Regions from separate parts of the Streptomyces sp. NPDC046931 genome, predicted to be linked through region 1. Evidence: riboswitches for the same ligand, from Rfam matches in the RefSeq annotation. Region 1 holds a riboswitch; each other region holds the start of a gene.

Region 1 (7,563 bases):
CGAGTCGGGGTCCAGCTCACGCAGCGAGAAGACGACGTCCACCAGGTCCTCGTCGCTCTCGCCCATGCCTGCGATCAGCCCGGAGCAGGCCGAGAGCCCGGCGGCGTGCGCCTTGTGCACCGTGTCCACCCGGTCGGCGTAGGTGTGGGTGGTGGTGATGTCCCCGTAGGTCGCCTCCGAGGTGTTGAGGTTGTGGTTGTAGGCGTCGGCGCCCGCCGCGCGCAGCCGTTCGGCCTGGCCGTCGGAGAGCAGCCCGAGACAGGCGCACACCTCGACGCCGTCGTTCTGCTCCTTGATGGTCCTGATGGTGTCGGAGACCCGGTCCACGTCCCGGTCGGTGGGCCCGCGGCCGCTCGCCACCAGGCAGACCCGCTTGGCGCCGCCCGCGACGCCGGCCGCCGCGGCCTGCGACGCCTGATCCGGCTTGAGCCAGGTGTACTTGAGGATCTCGGCCTTCGAGCCGAGCCGCTGGGAGCAGTAGGAACAGTCCTCCGGGCACAGGCCGGACTTCAGGTTGACGAGATAGTTGAGTTTCACCCGTCGGCCGAACCAGTGGCGGCGCACCTTGCCGGCCGCGGCCACCACATCGAGCACGTCGTCGTCGGAAGTGGCGAGGACGGCCAGAGCTTCCTCGCGGGTCGGCATCTCGCGCCGCAGCCCCTTGTCCACCAGCGTGTTCAGCAGGTCCATGAGAGCCGATCCTGTCCTACGGGACCGCCCCGGGCCAAGGAGAGAATGCACAACAGACGACCTTCGTCGTGTGGGTATTGCCACATCCTGGGCGGCTGGTCGTCCCGCTAGTGTCTGTGCACTGCCTACAAATGCCCCGGAGGACCCATGGCGTTCGGCTGGATCGACGAACAGGCGCGGGCGCGCCGCCGAGCCGGACTCGTCCGCACACTGCGCCCCCGCCCCGCCGACTCGCCGCTCCTCGACCTCGCGGGCAACGACTACCTGGGCCTGTCGCGCCATCCGGAGGTCACCGAGGGCGCGGCAGGGGCGGCCCGGCTGTGGGGCGGTGGTGCGACCGGTTCCCGCCTCGTCTCCGGGACGACGGAACTCCACGGCGAGCTGGAGCGCGAGCTGGCCGACTTCTGCGGCTTCGAGGCGGCGCTCGTCCTCTCCTCCGGGTACGCGGCCAATCTCGCGGCGGTCACCGCGCTCGCCCCGCACGGCTCACTGATCGTCTCCGACGCGGGCAACCACGCCTCGCTCATCGACGGCTGCCGGCTCGCCCGCGGCACCACCCAGGTCGTGGCGCACGCCGATCCCGAGGCGGTCCGCAAGGCGCTCGACACCCACGGCGGCCCCGGCGTCGTGGTCTCCGACACGGTGTTCTCGGTGGACGGCGACGCGGCCCCGCTGGCCGGCCTGGCGGACGCCGCGAGGCAGTTCGGGGCCGGACTGATCGTCGACGACGCACACGGGCTCGGCGTGCTCGGGTCCGGCGGCCGGGGCGCCCCGCACGCGGCCGGTCTCGCGGGCGCCCCGGACCTGGTGGCGACGGTGACGCTGTCGAAGTCGCTCGGCAGTCAGGGCGGGGCCGTCCTCGGCCCGGCGCGGGTGATCGACCATCTGGTCAACGCGGCACGGACGTTCATCTTCGACACCGGGCTCGCCCCGGCGGCGGCGGGCGCGGCACTCGCGGCGCTGCGTCTGCTGCGCCGCGAGCCGGAACGTGCCCTGCGGGTCCGCGCCGTGGCGACGGCCTTGCACGCCCGCCTCACGGCCGAGGGCCATGAGGCGGTGCGCCCGGACGCCGCCGTGGTCTCCGTGCGGGCACCGTCTCCCGAACTGGCCGTGCGGTGGGCGGCGGACTGCCGGGCGGCGGGAGTCGCCGTCGGCTGCTTCCGTCCGCCGTCGGTGCCCGACGGCATCTCACGGCTGCGGCTGACCGCCCGTGCGGACCTCACCGACGAGCAGATCGAGCACGCCGTGCGTGTGATCGGCGCGACGCGACCGTAAGTCGGCGAAACGGCCGTGCCTCGCTCGTCGGACGCACGTGACGCGCCCGCAACCGTGAGAAGAAGTGCTCCGTCAGAGTGATGCGGAAATCGACTCGAAATTGACTCAAAGAAGTCCGAGTCGAGAGGAAATGATCAGCTCAGTCCTGCCAGAAACTCCTTCCAGACCTCGGGGGTGAAGAGCAGGGCCGGACCGGTGACGTTCTTGGAGTCGCGCACGGCCACCAGTCCCTGCCAGGGGCCGCCGCCCGGACGGGCGGTCTCGACGCAGTTGTTCATTCCCGTACTGCGGCTGCTGCGCAGCCAACGCACGCCGTCCAGGGACGTGCTGGCGGGGATGTGCCGAGGCGGTGCTGACATGGTGCCTCCTTACGCATCGCCGGCCAACGCGGCGATGTAATCCAACGAGTCCTCGGGCGAAAGGGCGTGGATCCGAAGGGAGTCGAAGGCCTCGCAGTAGGCCTGGAGGTCTTCTTTCCGTTCGAGGTAGAGGCTACTCGTCAAGTGGTCGAGAACGACCACATCCAGATCAGATCTGCTCGGGAATGAGAAGATAACGAAAGGGCCGGTGATGCCGATGTGTGCCCCGGCCGCGAAGGGCAGCACCTGGAGCCGCACATGGGGCATCCTGGCCGCTTCCAGGAGCCGGTCGAGCTGCCGCGCCATGGCCCCCGGGCCGCCGATCTCCCGGCGCAGCACGGCCTCGTCCAGGACGGCGCTCAGCCGCAGCGGCGGATCCGCGCGCAGCACCTCCTGACGGGCCAGCCGAACCTCCACCAGGGCGTCCAGCTTGTCGTCCTCCAGGGTGCCCACGGCGGCCCGGGTCACCGCCCGGGCGTACTCGGGTGTCTGGAGCAGCCCCGGCACCACCGAGGTCTCCAGTGTGCGCATCCCGCTCGCCTGCGACTCCAGGCTGATGAAATCGCGGTAGGCAGGCGGCAGCACACCCCGATAGGCGTGCCACCAGTTCTGCCGGCCGCCGCCGTCCTCGGAACCGGCCAGTACCAGCAGCAGTTCCCGCAGTTCCGGGTCGTCGACACCGTACGCGTCCAGCAGTAGGCGTACGTCCCCCGGCTTGACCCCGCTGGAGCCCGTCTCGATCCGGCTCACCTTCGACTGGTGCCAGCCGACGAGGGCGGCCGCCTCACCGCTGGTGAGCCCTGCCCCGGCGCGCAGGCCGCGCAATTCGGCGCCGAGTTTGCGGCGGCGCACCGCTGGTCCGTACTGCATGGCCGACTCCCTACGCACGGCGCGCGGCTTTCACGGCGACGGTAGAGGATGACCCAGAACGCGGCCCGAATACGGTCGGTCGTCGGAGAGTTCACCGCTTCGGGCGACAGATATATGCATATCTCGAGGGATCGCACCCGGGAGAGCCCTGGTGATGGCAGTCTGGCGCGCAGCACCAAGTCCGGGACCGTTCTCGAACCAATCCTCTCCGTGTCGGACTTCGGTCCCGTGGGAAAGGGACGACGTCGCCATGGCAGACCATCAGGAAGCATCCGTCACTCTGCCGAGCGATCCCGCCTCGGTCTTCGCAGCCCGAAAATACGTCTCGGACGTCCTGGTCGAATGGGGCCTGCCGAGCGACGCCGAAGTCGCCGACACGGTTCGCCTGATCGTGTCCGAACTGGCGACCAATGCCGTACAGCACACCTTCGGGCAGTCACCGACGTTCACGGTCGACATCGCGCTCGCCCGGGAGGAGTTACTGTGCATCGGCGTCACGGACAGCCATCCGCGCTTCCCCAAGCGGCTGCCCGCCGCCGTGCAGCAGGACAACGGGCGCGGCATGGTGATCGTCCGCTGGCTGACCGCCGAGTACGGCGGGAGCCTCAGCGTGCGGCCCACCCGGGAGGGTGGCAAGACGGTCGCGATCGAACTGCCGTGGACCGCACCGGCGCGGTCGGCCACGGCGGCGGGCCGGCAGGAGCCTTGAAGCGTCAGGAGCCTTGAACCGGCGGGCGGCGTCCGCCGGGGCCGGTGGGCTGGGCGGGTGTGTCCGGGCCGGGGGGCACGGCGTCAGCCCGGGTCGGCCGGCCGGGCGGTGTCTGTTCGGGTCGATCAGCAGAACCCCGCATACCTGGGATGGTGTCTGCCGGTGCCCATCCGGCGAAGCGGCGTCTTTCCGGGCCAGGCGGCCGGAGGAGGTGTTCGGGGTGTTGGGCGGGTCGGGGCCGGCGCGGCGACGCGGCGCAGACCCGAGTCGGTCGCACGGAGCGGGGTGTGGCCGGGTCGATCGGCAGGACGGTGCGTACACGGGCTGCGGCTGCCGGACATGGGACGCTACGGCTCGGTGCCGCGCCGGGCTGCCGGGCGGGGTGTGCCCCGGGCGTGGTGACGGTGGGTGTCAGACGTGCCGTGCCGCTCGTCCGAAGGCGCCGCGCAGCAGGGCACGGAAGGCGTCGGCCGCCGGTGCCGACTCGTCGGGGCGGTACGCGACCGAGATCGTACGGCGCAACGTGCCCGGCTCCAGCGGCCGTACGCCGAGCGGGCTCGCCGTGGTCCTCGCCACCCTCTCCGGCACCACGGCCACCCCGAGACCGGCGCTGACCGCCGGGCACGAGGAACACCCCGGGGCGCGGGACGCGGGGCGGCCGCTGCGGCAGGGTTTCGTGACCAACGCGCTGAACCCGAAGGCGTCCTTGACCTTCCTGAGCCTGCTGCCGCAGTTCGTGCCCGCGGGCAGCCCCGCGATGCCGCGGACGCTGGTGCTCGCCCTGATCGTCCTTGCGGTCTGCCTGGTGTGGTTCCCCACCGTCGCGCTGCTCGTGGACCGGCTGGGCCGGTGGCTGCGCCGCCCGGGGACGTCGCGGGCCCTGGAGGCGATCACCGGGGGCGCGCTGACCGGACTGGGTCTGCTGCTGGTTCTCGAGCCCGTCGCGAACTGAGGAGCGTGCGCCGCACCAGCAGCGGCAGGATGTGCCACAGGCCCACGCACACCAGGAGCGTCGCCACGGCGGCGGTGATGCCGGCGGTACGGCCGAGGGACACGTCCACCACCAGCAGGACCGCGCCGGTGAACGCCAGCGACAGCACCACCGTCCCGGTCCCGGCGAAACGGGACGAGATCCGTACGATGACGGGTTTGGCGTTCCGCTGGAAGAGCATCCGGTGCAATGCGGCCGGTGCCGTGAACAGGGCCGCGGCCACCACGGACAGCAGCAGGGTGACGACGTAGATGATGCGCTGACCCATGTCGAGGGACGGAAAGCGCTGGGTGAACGCAAGGGTCAGCAGGAACGCGAAGAGGATCTGCACCCCGGTCTGGGTGACGCGAAGTTCCTGCAGCAGCTCGGCGAAGTTGCGGTCGGCGCGCTCCAGCGGTGTCTCGTCCCGTGCCTGCGGGGGTGGTCGGTCGGCCATGGTGAACTAGTAACCGCTGATGTTCTCTTCACGCCCCCGAGGGGTGACGGCGCACCGACGCCGTCACCCCCGCCCTCCGGGTCAGCTCACCCGGCCGTACCAGACGCTCTTCGTCCAGATCTTCTCGAGCCGCACGACGGAACCGGTTTTGGGGGAGTGCCAGATCTTTCCCTTCCCGGCGTAGATGCCGACGTGGTAGACGTTCCGACCCGAGTGGAAGAACACCAGGTCGCCCGCCTTGCGGTGGGAGGCGGAGATGTGGTGCGTCTTGTTGTACTGAGCCGCTGCCGTACGGGGCAGGGGCTTGCCCGCCTTCTTGTACGCGTAGAGCGTGAGCCCGGAGCAGTCGAAGCGACGCGGCCCGGCGGCCCCCCACTTGTAGGGAGCCCCCTTCTTGGAGGCCGCGATCTGGAGCGCCTTCGTCGCCGGAGACGCGGCGGACGCGTCTGAGGCGACGCCGGGAACCACGATGCTGCCGCCGACGGCGGCGAGGGTGAGGGCCGAGGCCGTGCCGGCCCGGGTCAGCAGCGACGGGACACGATTGAGCGCAGTCATGCGCAACCCTTCGTCAGCCGCCTGTGAAGGATGACCTGTCGGATTCGGGCTGGCGAAGTAGCCCGGCCGCTTGCGCGGCTTCACCCCAAGGACCGTCCGGATCTCTCCGGTGGCCCGCCTTGCTGGGTCCTCCACTCCTGCCGATCCACTCCTGTCGACCGGTCATCCGGGCGGCGGCAGGATTCGGCGTCCGCCCGGACCGCCCCGCCGCGGTGGCGGGGGCTTGTCGTCAGGAAGGGATCTTCACTCAGGCGTGTCGGAAAATCACAATGGAATCGGGGGTTTGTGGCATTACTCACCACTCACCCGTTCGGCTGGACACCCTTGTGTTCGGGGGCCGTTGGAGGGAACGACGAGCCTCGGACCTGCGACGGAGCGCCTCCTTGCCCCTGGGCGGCAGGCGCTTTGACCGGCTGTTCCGGGCTCCCGGCCGGAGCGGGGTCTACGCCGACCAGGGGTACGCCATTTGGTCCGTTTCAACACGGGTCCAGGCGCACCGACGACCGCGCGGGCCGTCTGCGGGGGGTGACCGGACCGTGGTCAACTCCACACCCGGGGCCCGCCGGTCACTGCCTGTCAGTCCGGTCCCGGTGGCACCGCGATCCGGGCCGTGCGGCGCTCGCCGTCGAGGACGCGCAGGGCCCGGGCCAGCGTGGTGCCGTGCAGTTCGTGCTCCCCGCGCTGGTGCATGACCGTCAGCGCGTCGCGCAGGGCCACCGCCTTGGCCGCCAGGGCCTGGGCGGCGCGCAGTCCGCGGTAGGTGTCCCCGGAGTGCACCGGGTTGATGCGTCCGAGCAGATCGACGACGTCGAGGTATCGGTCGATCAGCTCGGCCTCGGCCCGGGTCAGCGCGGGCAGCGGGGGCAGTTCGGGCGGCAGCATCGGCGGCTCACCTCGCGTCGGACGCGGCGCGCGACGCCTTGCGACTGGGGATGATGCCGTCGATCAGTCCATACTCCACCGCGGCGGGCGCGTCGAGGATCGTGTCCCGCTCGATGTCGGCGGCGATCCGCTCGGGGCTCTGGCCCGTGTGGCGCACCAGCATCTCCTCCAGCCGCCCCCGGACGCGTGTCAGTTCCTCGGCCTGGATCGCCAGATCACTGGCCTGTCCGTGAACGGGTTCCGGCAGGGATGGCTGGTGGATCAGCACGCGTGCTCCGGGCAGTGCGTATCGCTTGCCCGGTGTGCCCCCCGCCAGCAGCACGGCGGCCGCGGACGCCGCCTGGCCGAGGCAGACCGTCTCCACGTCACAGCCGACGTACTGCATCGTGTCGTAGACGGCGGTCATCGCGCTGAACGAGCCACCCGGGGAGTTGATGTACAGCGAGATGTCGCGGTCCGGATCCAGGTACTCGAGATGCATGAACTGCGCCATCACATCGTTCGCCGACGTGTCGTCGACCGGCGTCCCCAGGAACACGATCCGCTCGTCCAGCAGTTTCGCGTAGGGATCGAGGGTCCGGTGCCCGTAGCCGGTCCGCTCGGTGAACTCGGGCAGCACATGACGGGCGGACGGTCGGTTCATGGCACGGCCTCCTCGGAATCGCTCTCCTGTTAAAAATGTACAGGACGTACATTACCTGGAGGGGTGCTGCACGCTGAGAGCGAAAAGGGCGGGTCGCAGGTCCGCGTGATCTTCGCCCCGGAGGCTTGCCGGGGCCTCGGTCTAAGCTGGACC
Region 2 (7,563 bases), on a different contig from region 1:
GGCGCGCTCGGTGGCGGAGTACCAGGCGTACGCGACCTCCCTGGCGTTCCTGCGGCACCGGGGGCACCGCGGCCGGGCGGGGGCCGACTTCGTCGTGCGGGAGAGGGAGCTGCTCTCCGCGCTGTGGGCGCGGCGGGCAGTGGCGCGACCGGCGCTGGCGCACGCCGCGCGGACGACGGCGCCGGTGCACCCACCGGTCTGGCCCGGCCCCGGGTACGGGCAAGGCCCCGGGTACGGGCAAGGCCCCGGGTACGGGTACGGCCCCGGGTACGGGTACGGCCCGTGGCACCCGGCGCCGTACGGGCCGACGTCGCCGTATCCCGCATACAACCCCTACCGCTCGTAGGGTCGCGGGCGGTGCGGCGCCGCCGGCTCCGCCGTCGCGGACGGTCGCTACCGCGCGCTACGCCGACGCCTCAGTCAGCTTGGCCAGGTCCTCCTCCGTGAGGGTCAGGTCCGCCACCGCCAGCAGCGCGGGCAGCTGTTCCACCGTGCGGGCGGAGGCGATCGGGGCCAGGACCGTCGGCTGGGCCGCAAGCCACGCCAGCGCGACCGTCGCGATCTCCGCGCCCCGTGCCCGCGCGACCTTGTCGAGGGCCCCGAGCACGCGTCGGCCGCGCTCGGTCTCCAGGTGCTTGCCCGCCCCCTGCGCCCGTGCCGAGTCCACGGTGGTGCCCGGCCGGTACTTGCCTGTGAGGAAGCCGGAGGCGAGCGCGTAGTAGGGAACGGCCGCCAGGCCCGCCCGGACGGCCACGTCCTGCAACGGGCCCTCGTAGGTGTCGCGGGAGACCAGGTTGTAGTGCGGCTGGAGCGCTACATACCGGGCCAGGTTCTCGCGGTCGGAGAAGTCGAGCGACGCCTGGAGGCGCTCGGCGGAGATGTTGGAGGCGCCGATGGCGCGCACCTTGCCCGCCTTCACCAGGTCGTCGAGCGCGCCGATGATCTCCTCGACCGGCACCTCCGGCTGGTCGAAGTGCGTGTAGTAGAGGTCGATGCAATCGGTGCCCAGGCGGCGCAGGGACGCGTCGGCCGCCGCCTTGATGTTGGCGGCGCCCAGCCCCCGGTACTCGGGGTGCTGGCTGACCTTGGTCGCGATGATCACGTCGGAGCGGTTGGAGCGGGCCGCCAGCCACTTGCCGATGACGGTCTCGGACTCGCCGCCCTTGTTGCCGGGGCCCCACGCCGAGTAGACGTCGGCAGTGTCGACGAAGTTGCCGCCGGCGGCCACATAGGCGTCGAGCACGGCGAAGGACTGCGTCTCGTCGGCGGTCCAGCCGAAGACATTGCCGCCGAGGGAGAGGGGGAAGACCTCGAGATCCGAGGAGCCGAGCTTGAGAAGAGACGTCATGCCCGTCTCAACGCCCGTACCGGAAGCGTCTATTCCGCCCGTGGGCCGTTCCGTGTGCCTGTTCCGCCCGTGGGCCGTTCCGCGTGCCTGTTCCGCTCACCTGACCGGCAGCCCTGACGTCGGGGGGATGTCGTCAGGACCGCCGGGGCTCAGGAGAGGAGTGGCGGGTCCGGGAAAGGGCGGGGCAGGAGGAGGGAACGGGCGCCGGGGTCATGGACCCAGGCGTCAGGGGTTGAGGCCCTTGCCCTGGAGCCACGCCATCGGGTCGATCCCGCTGCCCCCGCCCGGGTGGACCTCCAGGTGCAGGTGCGGCCCGGTGACGTTGCCGGTGGCGCCCACGCGGCCGATGACATCGCCCGTGGACACCTTCTGGCCGACGGTGACGCTGATCGACGACTGGTGGCAGAACCACAGCTCGGTGCCGTCGTCGAGGGTCAGGACCGTGCGATAGCCGTACGAACCCGCCCAGCCGGCCTGCGTGATGGTGCCGCTGTGGATGGCCTTGATGAGCGTGCCCGTGGGGGCGGCGAAGTCGAGACCCGTGTGGTAGCCGGAGGACCACATGGCGCCGGCGTCACCGAAGCGCGAGGTCAGGGTGTACGAGGAGGTGGGCAGCGCGTACTGCTTGGCGAGCTCCGCCAGGCGCGCGGCCTCGGCCTTCTTCCTGGCCTCCGCCTCCGCCGCCTTCTTCTCGGCGGCGGCCTTGGCCCGGGCGGCGTCCTGCGCCTTGGCCGCCGCGGCGGCGGCCTTCTTCGCGGCGGCGTCCTCGGCGGCCTGTGCGGCCGCTGCGGCCATCCGGTCCTGCTGGGACTCGGCCTGCCGCATGATCCGGGCGCGCAGCACCTCGCCCGCGTCCTCGGTGCCCGCGGCGGCGTCGGCGGTGCTGACACCCGCGGTGCTCAGGGGGGTGGCGGAGCCCTTGGGAGCGCTGGTGTCCTCGCCGATGAGCGACTTGGCCGAGTCGGTGACCGAGGAGAGGTCGGGCAGGGATATGGACACCGGCGGCTTCCCGGTCTGCGCGGTGGCCATGCCGCCCGCGCCGACCGCGGCCATCACGCCGACGCCGAGAACGGTGGAGCTGCGGGCGAGCCCGCCGCCGCGCTGCTTGGTGACGCGGTGCCGACCGCGGACGGGGCGGACGGAATCCTCGGTGGGGTTCCACTCCTCCCAGGGGCCCTCGTCGGTGCGGGACGCAAAGCCGATCGTCTGCGTGCCGCCAGGGGCGAACGAGGTACTCTCGGCAGGCCGGTTGGACGCCACGTGGGCGCACTCCTTTCCTTCCGTTTCGCCTACCGGGTTAGCTGACGGGTTCGGAGGGGAAGGTCTCCTACGCGCGTATACCGACCGTTTTGACACGGCGGCATCCGCCCGATTCACCCCAAGTTGGTGGTTCCCCGGTTCCCTTGCGGGATTCGGCACACGCGCACGGAGCCGCCTCGGGTGACGGCTGGGACGACCGCGCTGCGTTATCGAACGTTAATAGACCCGGGCACCGGATTCCAAGCCGTTCGGACAGATCATTAACGCTCTTGGCCAGGACTTTCACGACACGAACGGTGAAAAACGGGCGACTTGACCCTGCCTCACCCGCCCCACCCATACTGATGGTGTGTCAGTTGTTATGCGGAGGGGGTTCGCCCGTTCACCCACCGTGACAAGGTCCGGGCGCCCCACGGCTTTTGGTCCTCCAAGGTCTTCATGAGCGCTCGGACCGGCGGCGCACGGCCAGCAGCGCCATGTCGTCCGTGGCCTGGCCGCCGGTGTGGCGGGCGACGTCCTCCGTGACGGCGGCCAGCACCGCGCCCGGAGTGGGCAGGACCCGCCCGGCGAGGCGATCGGCGGGGTCGTAGAACTCGCCGCGCGCGTCCCGGGCCTCCGAGACGCCGTCCGTGTAGAAGAACAGCGTCGAACCGGGCGGAAAGTCCCACTCCTCCGCGCGGTCGGGCCAGAGGGCGAGGTCGCCCATCCCGAGCGGCAGCCCCGGCTCGCGCGCCTCCAGTTCGCGCAGGGTGCCGTCCGGGAGCAGGAGCAGGGGGGCGGGGTGGCCGCGGTTGACGATGCGGACGGCGCCTTCCTCGTGCGGGATCTCCGCCAGGACGGCGGTGGTGAACCCCTCGTGGGCGTCGGGGCCCTCCCGGCGGACGCCCTCACGCGACAGCGCACGCTCCAGGCGCTGGGCGACGGCCTCCAGGGACGCCTCCTGCTCGGCCGCCTCCCGGAAGGCGCCGATGACGACGGCGACCGCGGCCACGGCACCCGTCCCCTTGCCCCGCACGTCCCCGACCACGAGACGTACTCCGTGCGGGGAGTCCTGCACGGCGTACAGGTCGCCACCGATGGAGGCGTCGGCCTGCGCCGCGTCGTACCGGGCGGCGATCAGCAGGCCCCCGATCCGGGCGGCGGGCTCGGGCAGTACGGCGCGCTGCGCGGCCTCGGCGATCCGGCGGGCGGAGGCGAGGCGGGCGTCGTTGCGGCGTACGAGCACGTTGATCAGGACGGCGGGGACGGCCGCTGCGGCGGTGGTGACCGCCTCGGTGACCTCGCCGGACGGCCCCGGTACGGCGAGTCCGAGGTGGACCGCCAGGACGGCGGCCAGGGCCGCGGCGCCCGTGACCACGGTGCCGCGCAGCGAGTGCAGGGGCGCGGCCACGAGCGGCGCGGCGGTGAACAGGGGGACGGCCGGGAAGACCGACGGGGTCAGCCGGCCGCAGCAGACGCCGAGGAGGATGAGCAGCGCGGGCAGGGCCCGCAGCAGCGCCCGCACATACGAACTCCGGCGGCTCTCCACCGGGCCGGTACTCGGCGGCCGGGCGTCCCCGGGCCCGATCCCCGAAGGCCGGGCGTCCCCGGGCCAGTCATGAGGGTCATGGGGGCTATGGGAGTCATGAGGGTCATCGGGGTCATCGGCGGAGCGGTCACCGGGCCGGACGTCCTTCTCCGGGTGAGAGGTGACGGCGGGGCCGCCGATGGTCTGGTCGTACGGGACGCCTGTCCCGCCGTACGGTCTTCCGGGCCCTGGCCCGCCGTCCTCCTTGTCGCACGGCTCCTCGATCCGCCACGCGCTACCTCGCTGCACCACCCGTCCAGGCTTCCCGGAGGACGGGCGGGGGGCGACCGCTGTGGGCCGACCGGCGTACACGCCCGGGAACACGGACGGGTGGCGGGCACGAGAAAACACCGAGGGCCGGAACCCTTTCGGACTCCGGCCCTCGGCCATCAGTAGCGGGGACAGGATTTGAACCTGCGACCTCTGGGTTATGAGCCCAGCGAGCTACCGAGCTGCTCCACCCCGCGTCGGTGATTCCAGTGTACGCCATGCGCGGGATAGGCAGCGCACAGGTTTACGTCCACGGCGCTTGACAGCTTTTTTCGGCCGTCAGCGGCCTTCGGGCGGGGACAGCAGATGGGTGTTCGGCGCCTTGGCCAGCTCCTCGTACCCGGGCAGCAGCACCACATCCGCGCCCTCCGCCGTCAGCAGCGCGTTCCCGTCCGCCGCCGCCACGAACGTGTCCGGTTCACGCCAGGCCGTGACCACCCGTCGTACCCCGGCGTCGAGGATCAGCCGGGCGCACGGCGCCGGCCGGGACGCGCGGCGGGCGCAGGGCTCCAGGCTGCTGTACACCGTGGCGGTGGCCAGTCGCCGATCCGCCGGGTCCAGCTTGGCCAGCGCCGCCTCCTCCGCGTGCACCACCGGGTCCCCGCCCTCCCGGGAGTGCGCCCGCGCCAGCTCCGTGCCGTCGGCCGCGACGATCACCGCCCCCACGCTGAAGGCCGTCCGGGACGGCGGGCACTGCCCCGCCAGCTCGCACGCCGTCTCCAGCCATCGCCGGTCCGCGGCGGTGGCCGACCGGCCGGTACCGGGCGCGGTGGGTACGTAGCGCATCAGCACGACATCCCCGACCGGTCGTGTCTCCAGCAGCCGCATCCGTCCCGGCGGGTAGGCCCCCGGCCCGAACAGCCGCGGGGCGTCGGGCTGTCCCACGACCAGCGGAGCGAGCACGAGGTGCAGCTCGTCCGCGAGCCCCTGCTGCAGCAGCTGCGTGTGCACCCGCCCGCCGCCCTCGACCATGAGCCGCCTGACGCCCTTGACCTCGCCCAGATGTGTGAGCACGGCCCCCCACTCCACGTCCGGGCCGAGTGCGACCACGTCCACGTCCGCCGGCAGCAGCCCGTGCAGCCGTTCCGCGCCCTTGTCCGTGGTGTAGAGGGCCTTCGCGCCGCCCGTGTGCCAGAAGAGGGCGTCCGGGTCGAGGTCCGCGGACGCGCTGACCACAACCTTCAACGGGTACTCCGGCAGCCCGGCGGAGACCCGGGCCGCGCGCCGCTCCTCCGAGTAGACCAGCAGCCGCGGGTTGTCGGTGCGCAGCGTGCCCGCGCCGACGAGTATCGCGTCGCTGCCCGCCCGCACATCGTCGACTCGGTCGAAGTCCTCCGGCCCGGACAGCAGGAGCCGCTCGGGCCCGGTGTCGTCCAGAAAGCCGTCGAGGGAGACGGCGGCGGACAACAGGACATAGGGATGGGCCATGAGGGTGCGCTCCAGGGATCGGGGCCGGGGTCGAGGATCGGTCGGGGGGCCGGGGCCGGGGGCAGGGTTCGCCGGCCGAGGTCGTTGGCCAGGGTCCGTGTCCGGGGCCCGTGGCCGCGTGGTCAGGATGCGTCAGGGCAGGGCCGGTGGTCGAGGTCCGGCGAGAGCCTCGGCCACCCTTGCTTCAAGATTTAAACAATAACTACACTGTGCGATATGACGACCCGCTGGCTCACTCCCGGGGAACAGCGCGCCTGGCGCTCGTACCTCGCCGCGTCATGGCTCCTGGAGGACACCGTCGACCGGCAGCTCCAGCAGGAGGCCGGCATGCCACATCTGTACTACTCCGTTCTCGCCAACCTCTCCGACGCGCCCGGCCGCCAGATGCGGATGACCGACCTCGCGGAGACGCTGAAGATCACGCGCAGTCGGCTGACATACGTCGTCACCCGCCTGGAGAAGGACGGCACGCTGCGCCGGGAGGGGTGCCCCACCGACCGGCGCGGCAGTCTGGCGGTTCTTACGGACGCGGGCATGGAGCTCCTGGAACGCACGGCGCCGGGGCATGTCGAGACGGTCCGTGCCGCCGTTTTCGATCACCTCACTCCCGAGCAGGTGACCCAGCTCGAGGAGATCTGCGCCCGTATCACGGATGCGCTCCAGGGCGACGAGGAACGCCCGGGGTGCGACGGCCTGCCGTGGCGGCGGCGCTCCTCCGCGGAGTAAGGGCGGCCACTCCGTCAAACAGGTTGCTTGAAACTTAAAGCACGGGATAGAGTCTCCGACCGAGGTTGTGCTTCAAAACTGAAACATGGAGGCCCACCCTCCGCACCACAACCGTCGGCCCGGAGAAAGACGACACATATGCGCGACCAACGCGACGCCACCGCAGCCAGCGACAGCAGCGACCCGACCCGTCTGCCCACCGCCACCGACCTCCTCGCCACCACGGGCCTTCCCGGCGCCACAGTCCGCACCCGCGTGACGGTCCCGCTCCGCTTCGGCGACGGCTACACGGTCACCGCCGACCTGGTCACCTTCCACGGCCTCGCCGACGGCCAGGAGCACGTGGCCGTGCTGCTCGGCGAGCCCGCCGCCGGCCGGCCCCCGCTGGTGCGGCTGCACTCCGAGTGCCTGACCGGTGACGCCTTCGGCTCGGCCCGCTGCGACTGCGGCCCCCAGCTGCGCGAGGCGGTCGAGCGCATCGCCGACCGGGGCGGCGTCCTGCTGTACCTCCGTCAGGAGGGCCGCGGCATCGGCCTCTACAACAAGCTCGACGCCTACGCCCTCCAGGACCAGGGCCTGGACACGTACGAGGCGAACGCCGCGCTCGGACTGCCGGAGGACGCCCGCGACTACACGGCCGCCGCGCAGATGCTTCACGCTCTCGGCATCGACAGCCTGGACCTGCTCTCCAACAATCCCGACAAGGCCGCCCAGCTGCGCGGTCTCGGCCTCACGGTCACCCAGCACGTCCCCACGGGTGTCTTCACCACGGCACACAACGTCCGCTACCTGCGCGCGAAGGTGGTCCACACCCAGCACACCCTGCCCCTCGCGGAACTGACGGCGGGCTGATACCGGCGGCAACGTCTCTTCGGCGCCCACGAGTTCCGTGTGCAGCTCAGCCGCCCGGCAGCCCCGCACCGCCGCCGATGGGGCGCCCCTCGAGGAGACCGCCGAACAGGCA
Region 3 (7,563 bases), on a different contig from region 1:
AGCAGCAGGCGGGCGGCGCGACGGCGCTGAAGGCGGTGTGGCTGGACCAGTACGGGGTGGCTCCCCGGCGCATCGACGACAACCTCCGCACGGAGGTCGAGGCGCAGAAGCTGGCCGCCGCGCTCGGCGCCGACATGAACACGGCCGACGGCAAGGCCACGTTCTGGAAGGCGATGGCGCAGGCGTCCGAGGAACTGAACATCGACCTGAACCCGCGCTACGGCACCTGGGACGTGCAGAAGAGCAGCCGGGCGGACACGAAGACACCCTGGGTCAAGGAGGTCACGACGGCCGGGGAGCGGCAGGCGGCGTAGCAGGGGCGCGGCACCGGCGTTCGGGAGGGCCGTCCACCCGCCTGTGGAAGACTTCCGGGCGCGTGGGCGCCGTGGGTTACGTTCGAAGGGTGAACGCAACCAGCTTCGAAGGCGCCCCCGACCAGGGCCGGGACGCGGAGACATCCGCCGGCCCCGGCCGGGTCGTCCTGCTCACCACCAGCCACCGGGTCGCGCCCGGCCTGCTGTCCTGGCCCGCGTGGCAGGCGCTGCGCGACGCCGACCGGGTCCTGTGCGCGGACGGCGCGCACCCGCAGCTGCCGTATCTGCGCGAGGCGGGCATCACCGTCGAGGAGGGCGCCCCGACCGCGCAGCAGCTGGTCGACGCGTGTGCCGGCGGCCGCACGGTGGTGGTCGTCGCGACCGGCGAGGGCGAGCCGCACCTCACCGACGGCCTGGCCCGCCTGGCGGGCTCGGGGCGGGTGCGGATGCCGGAGCTGGAGCTGCTCCCCGCGTCGTACGACCTTCCGGGCTCCCGCCTCCTCGACCTGGTGCAGGTCATGGACCGTATCCGCGCCGAGTGCCCCTGGTCCTCGCGGCAGACCCACCAGGGCCTCGCCAAGTACGGCATCGAGGAGGCGTACGAGCTGGTCGAGGCGATCGAGGCGGGCGACCGGGAGGAACTGCGCGAGGAGCTGGGCGACGTCCTGCTCCAGGTCGTCTTCCACGCCCGGATCGCCGAGGAGGACCCGGAGGCCCCCTTCTCCATCGACGACGTGGCGGGCGGCATCGTCGCCAAGCTGATCCACCGCCACCCGCACGTCTTCGGCGACGAGACCGCGACGACGCCGGAGGAGGTCAAGGAGCACTGGCTGCGCACCAAGGCGATCGAGAAGCAGCGCACGTCGGTGACGGAGGGCGTCCCCCTGGGGCAGCCGGGCCTGGCTCTGGCGGCGAAGCTGTCGTCCCGTGTGCGCTCGGCCGGCCTCGAGGTGCCGCTGCCGCAGGGCGAGGGCATCGGCTACGAACTGCTGGCGCTGGCCGCGCACGCGGAGGCGGAGGGTGTGGACCCGGAGGCGGCCCTGAGAGCCGCCGCCCGCGCCTACCGCGACGCGGTACGGGCCGCCGAGGGGCTCGGCCCGGTGAGCGGGGAGCCCGGGACGGACGCCGAGGGACTCGGGACCCACGCCGAGGGGCTCGGGACGGACTGAGGCAGCTGCTCCGGGACCTGGCGGGGCGGGACGGGGCGGGCGTGGATACCGTCGAGGAGTGACCGACCAGCACCAGCCCGCCTGCCCCTCTTCCACCTCCGCTCCCGAACTCTTCACCTGGGAGTTCGCCGCCGATCCCTACCCCGCTTACGCCTGGCTCCGCGAGCACGCCCCCGTGCACCGGACGCGGCTGCCGAGCGGTGTGGAGGCCTGGCTGGTCACCCGGTACGCCGACGCCAAGGAGGCCCTCGCCGACCAGCGGCTCAGCAAGAATCCGGCGCATCACGACGAGCCCGCGCACGCCAAGGGGAAGACCGGCATCCCCGGCGAGCGCAAGGCCGAGCTGATGACGCACCTGCTCAACATCGACCCGCCGGACCACACCCGGCTGCGCCGGCTGGTCTCCAAGGCGTTCACTCCGCGCCGCGTCGCCGAGTTCGCGCCTCGCGTGCAGGAGCTGGCCGATCAGCTCATCGACCGGTTCGCGGACCGCGGCTGTGCCGATCTCATTCACGAGTTCGCCTTCCCGCTCCCCATCTACGCGATCTGCGACATGCTCGGAGTCCCCCGTGAGGACCAGGACGACTTCCGGGACTGGGCGGGCATGATGATCCGGCACCAGGGAGGCCCCCGGGGCGGGGTCGCACGGTCCGTGAAGAAGATGCGCGGGTACCTCGCCGACCTCATCCACCGCAAGCGCGAGGCTCTGCCCGACGCCCCCGGACCCGGCGAGGACCTCATCTCCGGCCTCATCCGCGCCTCCGACCACGGTGAGCACCTCACCGAGAACGAGGCCGCCGCCATGGCCTTCATCCTGCTCTTCGCCGGGTTCGAGACCACCGTCAACCTCATCGGCAACGGTACGTACGCCCTTCTCACCCACCCCGGGCAGCGGGCCCGCCTCCAGACCTCGCTCGCCCGCGGCGAGAGGGATCTCCTCGCCACCGGCGTCGAGGAACTCCTGCGCTACGACGGCCCGGTGGAGCTGGCCACCTGGCGGTTCGCCACCCGGCCGCTCACCATCGGCGGGCAGGACATCGCCCCCGGCGACCCCGTGCTCGTGGTGCTCGCCTCCGCGGACCGGGATCCGGAGCGGTTCGCCGACCCCGGGGTCCTCGACCTCGCCCGCCGCGACAACCAGCACCTCGGTTACGGCCACGGCATCCACTACTGCCTCGGCGCCCCCCTCGCCCGGCTGGAGGGACAGACCGCCCTCGCCACACTCCTCACCCGTCTCCCCGACCTGCGACTCGCGGTGGATTCTGCCGATCTGCGCTGGCGCGGAGGGCTCATCATGCGCGGATTGCGCACGCTTCCTGTGGAGTTCACACCAGTTCCGGAGAAAGATCACCGACATAGCGCCCGCGGGGCGAAGTGAGGTGGCGGACACGCCGACGGTCACAGGAAGGTGACATTTTCTCAACTCCGTGATCTTCACGTGATCTGCGCTGCATTAACTTGTGACAAGTGATCGTCTGGTTATACGTTCACGCAGCAGCACGGCGGTACGCCACGGCCGCCGCGTTGGTCACTGCTGTCGTGTGAAAGGCAACCGCATGCTCTCCGGGAACGGTCGTCACCGTCGCCCTCGCCAGGCTCCTGCACTCCTCGTCGCGGCGGGGGTGACCGGATCAGCGATCGCCATCCCGCTCCTCGGCGCCACCGGTGCGAGTGCGGCCAGCGGCACGACCTGGGACCGGGTCGCGGAATGCGAGAGCGGCGGGACCTGGAGCGCCGACACCGGCAACGGCCGCTACGGCGGACTCCAGTTGACACAGGAGGACTGGGACAGGTACGGCGGTCTCGACTACGCCCAGCGCCCCGACCAGGCCAGCCGCTCGCAGCAGATCGCCGTCGCCGAGAAGATCCTCGAAGACCGGGGTGTCTCCATCTGGAGCACCTGCGGACTGGTCTCCGGCCTGAGCAAGGACTCGGCTGCCGCGGACGTCGACACGGGCCTGGCCGGCGACTCCTCCGGCGGCGGCTCCTTCTCGTCCTCGTACTCCGGCATGGGTGACGGACTGTCCCAGTCATCCAACTGGTCCCAGCAGTCCCATTCATCGAAGTCCTCCGGGCCGTCCGCCTCGGCTCCGTCGTCGCCCTCTTCGCCGTCTTCCTCCTCCGCGTCCCCGTCGTCGCCCTCATCCCCGTCCTCCACACCGTCCTCCTCGTCTCCCTCCTCTCCCTGGTCCTCCTCCTCGTCCTCGCCCTCGACATCGGCCACCGACCCCACCGAGAGCGGCACCGATGGCGGATCGGGGAGTCTGCTCGGCGCGCTCACGGCCACGACGAAGCGCGACGGTGCGGACAAGCCCGGGCAGAGCGGCGCGCCTTCGGATGCGGACGAGGCCTCGGGTGCCGGCCGTCACCGGGGTGACAGTGCCGACGAGAGCGCCGCGGACGGCCGTACCGGCGACACGGCCGGCCGTCACGCCTCCCGTGGTGCCACCGCCGCGCGGGACACCGTCGACGACTCGTACACCGTGCGCCCCGGGGACAATCTGTCGGCGATCGCCGACTCCCTTGACGTCAAAGGTGGATGGGCCGCCCTCTATGACGCGAACAAGAAGACGGTCGGCGCCGATCCCGACCTCATCGTTCCCGGTCAGAGCCTTGCGCTCGCGGACGAGTCGTCCGGGGACGATTCCTGAACTCGCCTCTGACCGGCGGCACTTCGCGCCCTGCTTCGCGCTGAATGTCCGGTTTGGCGAGAGTGAGACATGAGTCTCATAAGCCCTGATCGTCTTTGAAATTGGGGCGATCGAATGCTTACGGTCGTGATCGCTCGCCACAGCGGGCCCCGACGGTCGCAACGCCGAATCCTGCCAGCGGCCGTACGGGAACAGTCGTCGCGTCAAGCGCCGTAGGCAGGAGCGGGGGACCCAAGGTAGGTGCCGCACCCGGGAGTTGACCGGGCGGCTAGGGGTGGAGCCGCGCGCCGAGAGGTGCGCGGCCGGGCAACTCAACCGGCCCGAACCCGACAGCTCACCTCGCAGGCGTCGGTGAGGGGATCGAACCATGCTGTGTTCCGGTAAGGGTAAGCACCGCCGCCCGTCCAAGGCCGTCCGCGCCATTGCACTCGCCGGTGTCACCGGCGCCGCCGTCGCCGCCCCGCTGATGGCGGCCGGCAACGCCTCCGCCGCAACCGCCTCCCAGTGGGACGCCGTCGCCCGGTGCGAGTCCGGCGGCAACTGGTCCATCAACACCGGCAACGGCTTCTACGGCGGTCTGCAGTTCACCAACTCGACCTGGGCCGCGTACGGCGGCACCGCCTACGCCCCGCGGGCAGACCTGGCCTCCGAGGGACAGCAGATCGCCGTCGCCGAGAAGGTCCTCGCGGGCCAGGGCAAGGGCGCCTGGCCGGTCTGCGGCACGGGTCTGTCCAGCACCCCCTACAGCGGTGCCGCGGCCTCCACCGGCAACTCGAGCGGCGCCGGCAGCTCCGCGAAGAGCACCACCACCCGCTCCACCGAGCACCAGACAGCCAACCGCTCCGCGCAGCGCCCGGCCCCTCGTAAGACCGTCACCACCCCGACCGGCAAGAAGGTCGAGAAGGGCGACGGCGAGTACAAGGTCGTCAAGGGCGACACCCTCAGCTCGATCGCCGAGCGGCACCACGTCCAGGGCGGCTGGGAGAAGCTGTTCCAGCTGAACAAGGACATCATCGAGGATGCCGACATCATCTACCCGGGCCAGCAGCTGCACCTGAAGTGACAGCCGGCCGGTCCCTGACGGCTGTCCGTCGGCCGGCCCCCAGTGCCTTCACCAGCGCGGCCCCCGGAGCGGGGGCCGCGTGAGGACCGCCCCCGTTCCCACGGGCTCCCCGCTCCGGTGCGTGTTCCCCCGTACGCGCCGGAGCGGGGCTTTTTGCTTCCGCGCCCCCTCTTGGCCCCCCGCCTTTGTTCCGTACTGGAACAATGGGTACCGTCACCCTGTCCACGGGACGGTCGGTCGGCTGGCCGCCGCCCCGGGGCGGTTAGGCTCTAGGCGCAAGGCACACCAGCCCCGCACCAACAGCGTCACATCCACGAAGGAGATGCTCGTGCCGTCCATCGACGTCGTCGTAGCCCGGGAAATCCTGGACTCCCGAGGCAACCCCACGGTCGAGGTCGAGGTCGGCCTCGACGACGGCAGCACGGGTCGTGCCGCCGTTCCCTCCGGCGCCTCCACCGGCGCCTTCGAGGCCATCGAGCTCCGTGACGGAGACCCGAACCGCTACCAGGGCAAGGGTGTCGAGAAGGCCGTCCTCGCGGTCATCGAGCAGATCGGCCCGGAGCTGGTCGGCTACGACGCCACCGAGCAGCGCCTGATCGACCAGGCCATGTTCGACCTGGACGCGACCGACAACAAGGGCTCCCTCGGCGCCAACGCCATCCTGGGCGTCTCCCTCGCCGTCGCCCACGCCGCCTCCGAGGCCAGCGACCTCCCGCTCTTCCGCTACCTGGGCGGCCCGAACGCGCACCTGCTGCCGGTGCCGATGATGAACATCCTGAACGGCGGCTCGCACGCCGACTCCAATGTGGACATCCAGGAGTTCATGATCGCCCCGATCGGCGCGGAGTCCTTCTCCGAGGCCCTGCGCTGGGGCACCGAGGTCTACCACACGCTGAAGAAGGTGCTGAAGGGCAAGGGCCTGTCCACCGGCCTCGGCGACGAGGGCGGCTTCGCCCCGAACCTCGGTTCCAACCGTGAGGCCCTCGACCTCATCCTCGAGGCGATCAAGCAGGCCGGGTACGTCCCCGGCGAGCAGATCGCCCTCGCGCTCGACGTCGCCGCCTCCGAGTTCTACAAGGACGGCAAGTACCTCTTCGAGGGCAAGGAGCGCTCCGCCGCCGAGATGACGGAGTACTACGAGGAGCTCGTCGCGGCCTACCCGCTCGTCTCCATCGAGGACCCGCTGTTCGAGGACGACTGGGCCGGCTGGAAGGTCATCACCGACAAGCTCGGCGACAAGGTCCAGCTGGTCGGCGACGACCTGTTCGTCACCAACCCCGAGCGCCTCGCCCGCGGCATCGAGGAGGGCGCCGCCAACGCCCTGCTGGTCAAGGTCAACCAGATCGGCTCGCTGACCGAGACCCTGGACGCCGTCGAGCTGGCCCAGCGCAACGGCTTCAAGTGCATGATGTCCCACCGCTCCGGCGAGACCGAGGACGTCACCATCGCCGACCTGGCCGTCGCCACCAACTGCGGCCAGATCAAGACCGGAGCCCCGGCCCGCTCCGAGCGCGTCGCCAAGTACAACCAGCTGCTGCGCATCGAGGAGATCCTGGACGACGCCGCGGTGTACGCCGGCCGCAGCGCCTTCCCGCGCTTCAAGGGCTGAGCGGCCAGGGCCGCGCCCGAGCCAGTCGTCCGTACGTCCCCGTACGCGGTCCCGTACCGTGTGCGGGGACGTACGCACGTGTGAAGGGGAGGCGGGAGACATGGCCGTGAAGGACCGTGACCGGTTCTCCACCGCGACCAGGCTGCGGCTGCTCGGAGAGCAGACGGCGGCCCGGGTGTACCGCTCCCAGACCAGACGCCAGGCCCGCCGCTCCCGGCTCACGGGCCGGGCCGCCCTGCTCGCGCTCGTCCTGTGCTCGCTGGTCGTGGCGCTCGCGTACCCGATACGGCAGTACGTCTCCCAGCGCGCCGAGATCGCCGACATGGAGCGGCAGCGGCAGGAGGCCCGCAACCGGGTCGAGCAACTGCGCGACCTCAAGGCGCGCTGGCAGGACGACGCGTACGCGCAGCAGCAGATCCGGAAGCGGCTGCACTATGTGATGCCGGGGGAGACCGGGTACACCGTGGTCGACCCGGACCCGGCCAGGCAGTCCCGTGTGCACCGGACGGCCCTCGCGCGCCCCTGGTACGCGGGCGTCTGGGACGGGGTGGACAAGGCCGACGCGTCCGACCGGTGAGCCCGGCCCAGAGCCCGACAGTGCCCGACAGTGCCTGACAGAGACACAAGAGAGACTTCGTACCGCATGGAAACGCCCCCGCCGCCCACCCCGCGCACCGAGCCCACGGACGCGGATGTCGAGGCCATCCAGCAGCAGCTCGGCCGAACCCCGCGCGGGCTGTGCGCGATCGCGCACCGC

What was found. A riboswitch is a leader RNA that binds a small molecule or an ion and turns the genes downstream of it on or off. The one in region 1 is predicted to bind cyclic di-AMP.
Region 2: linked by a shared signal. The riboswitch ahead of ABZ876_RS04125 (M23 family metallopeptidase) and the one ahead of ABZ876_RS24780 (C40 family peptidase) in region 1 are both predicted to bind cyclic di-AMP.
Region 3: linked by a shared signal. The riboswitch ahead of ABZ876_RS10180 (transglycosylase family protein) and the one ahead of ABZ876_RS24780 (C40 family peptidase) in region 1 are both predicted to bind cyclic di-AMP.

Annotation. Positions count from the first base shown of each region.
Region 1 is NZ_JBEYWX010000015.1:103,736-111,298, forward strand. It holds gene bioB (biotin synthase BioB) at 1-690, opposite strand, end outside; gene ABZ876_RS24745 (8-amino-7-oxononanoate synthase) at 838-1,965, shown strand; gene ABZ876_RS24750 (DUF397 domain-containing protein) at 2,100-2,324, opposite strand; gene ABZ876_RS24755 (helix-turn-helix transcriptional regulator) at 2,334-3,194, opposite strand; gene ABZ876_RS24760 (ATP-binding protein) at 3,445-3,903, shown strand; partial or broken gene ABZ876_RS24765 (LysR substrate-binding domain-containing protein) at 4,315-4,518, opposite strand; partial or broken gene ABZ876_RS24770 (LysE family transporter) at 4,556-4,855, shown strand; gene ABZ876_RS24775 (DUF6328 family protein) at 4,794-5,330, opposite strand; gene ABZ876_RS24780 (C40 family peptidase) at 5,412-5,885, opposite strand; cyclic di-AMP (ydaO/yuaA leader) riboswitch at 5,889-6,084, opposite strand; gene ABZ876_RS24785 (hypothetical protein) at 6,462-6,767, opposite strand; gene ABZ876_RS24790 (ATP-dependent Clp protease proteolytic subunit) at 6,775-7,410, opposite strand.
Region 2 is NZ_JBEYWX010000002.1:14,618-22,180, forward strand. It holds gene ABZ876_RS04115 (PrsW family intramembrane metalloprotease) at 1-346, shown strand, start outside; gene ABZ876_RS04120 (aldo/keto reductase) at 404-1,348, opposite strand; gene ABZ876_RS04125 (M23 family metallopeptidase) at 1,574-2,608, opposite strand; cyclic di-AMP (ydaO/yuaA leader) riboswitch at 2,620-2,776, opposite strand; gene ABZ876_RS04130 (PP2C family protein-serine/threonine phosphatase) at 3,045-4,175, opposite strand; tRNA gene ABZ876_RS04135 (tRNA-Met) at 4,569-4,642, opposite strand; gene ABZ876_RS04140 (dihydrofolate reductase family protein) at 4,725-5,873, opposite strand; gene ABZ876_RS04145 (MarR family transcriptional regulator) at 6,090-6,599, shown strand; gene ribA (GTP cyclohydrolase II) at 6,738-7,451, shown strand.
Region 3 is NZ_JBEYWX010000004.1:93,287-100,849, reverse strand. It holds gene ABZ876_RS10200 (SurA N-terminal domain-containing protein) at 1-314, shown strand, start outside; gene ABZ876_RS10195 (nucleoside triphosphate pyrophosphohydrolase) at 404-1,483, shown strand; gene ABZ876_RS10190 (cytochrome P450) at 1,542-2,861, shown strand; gene ABZ876_RS10185 (transglycosylase family protein) at 3,040-4,134, shown strand; cyclic di-AMP (ydaO/yuaA leader) riboswitch at 4,333-4,497, shown strand; gene ABZ876_RS10180 (transglycosylase family protein) at 4,502-5,197, shown strand; gene eno (phosphopyruvate hydratase) at 5,520-6,806, shown strand; gene ABZ876_RS10170 (septum formation initiator family protein) at 6,907-7,383, shown strand; gene ABZ876_RS10165 (DUF501 domain-containing protein) at 7,450-7,563, shown strand, end outside.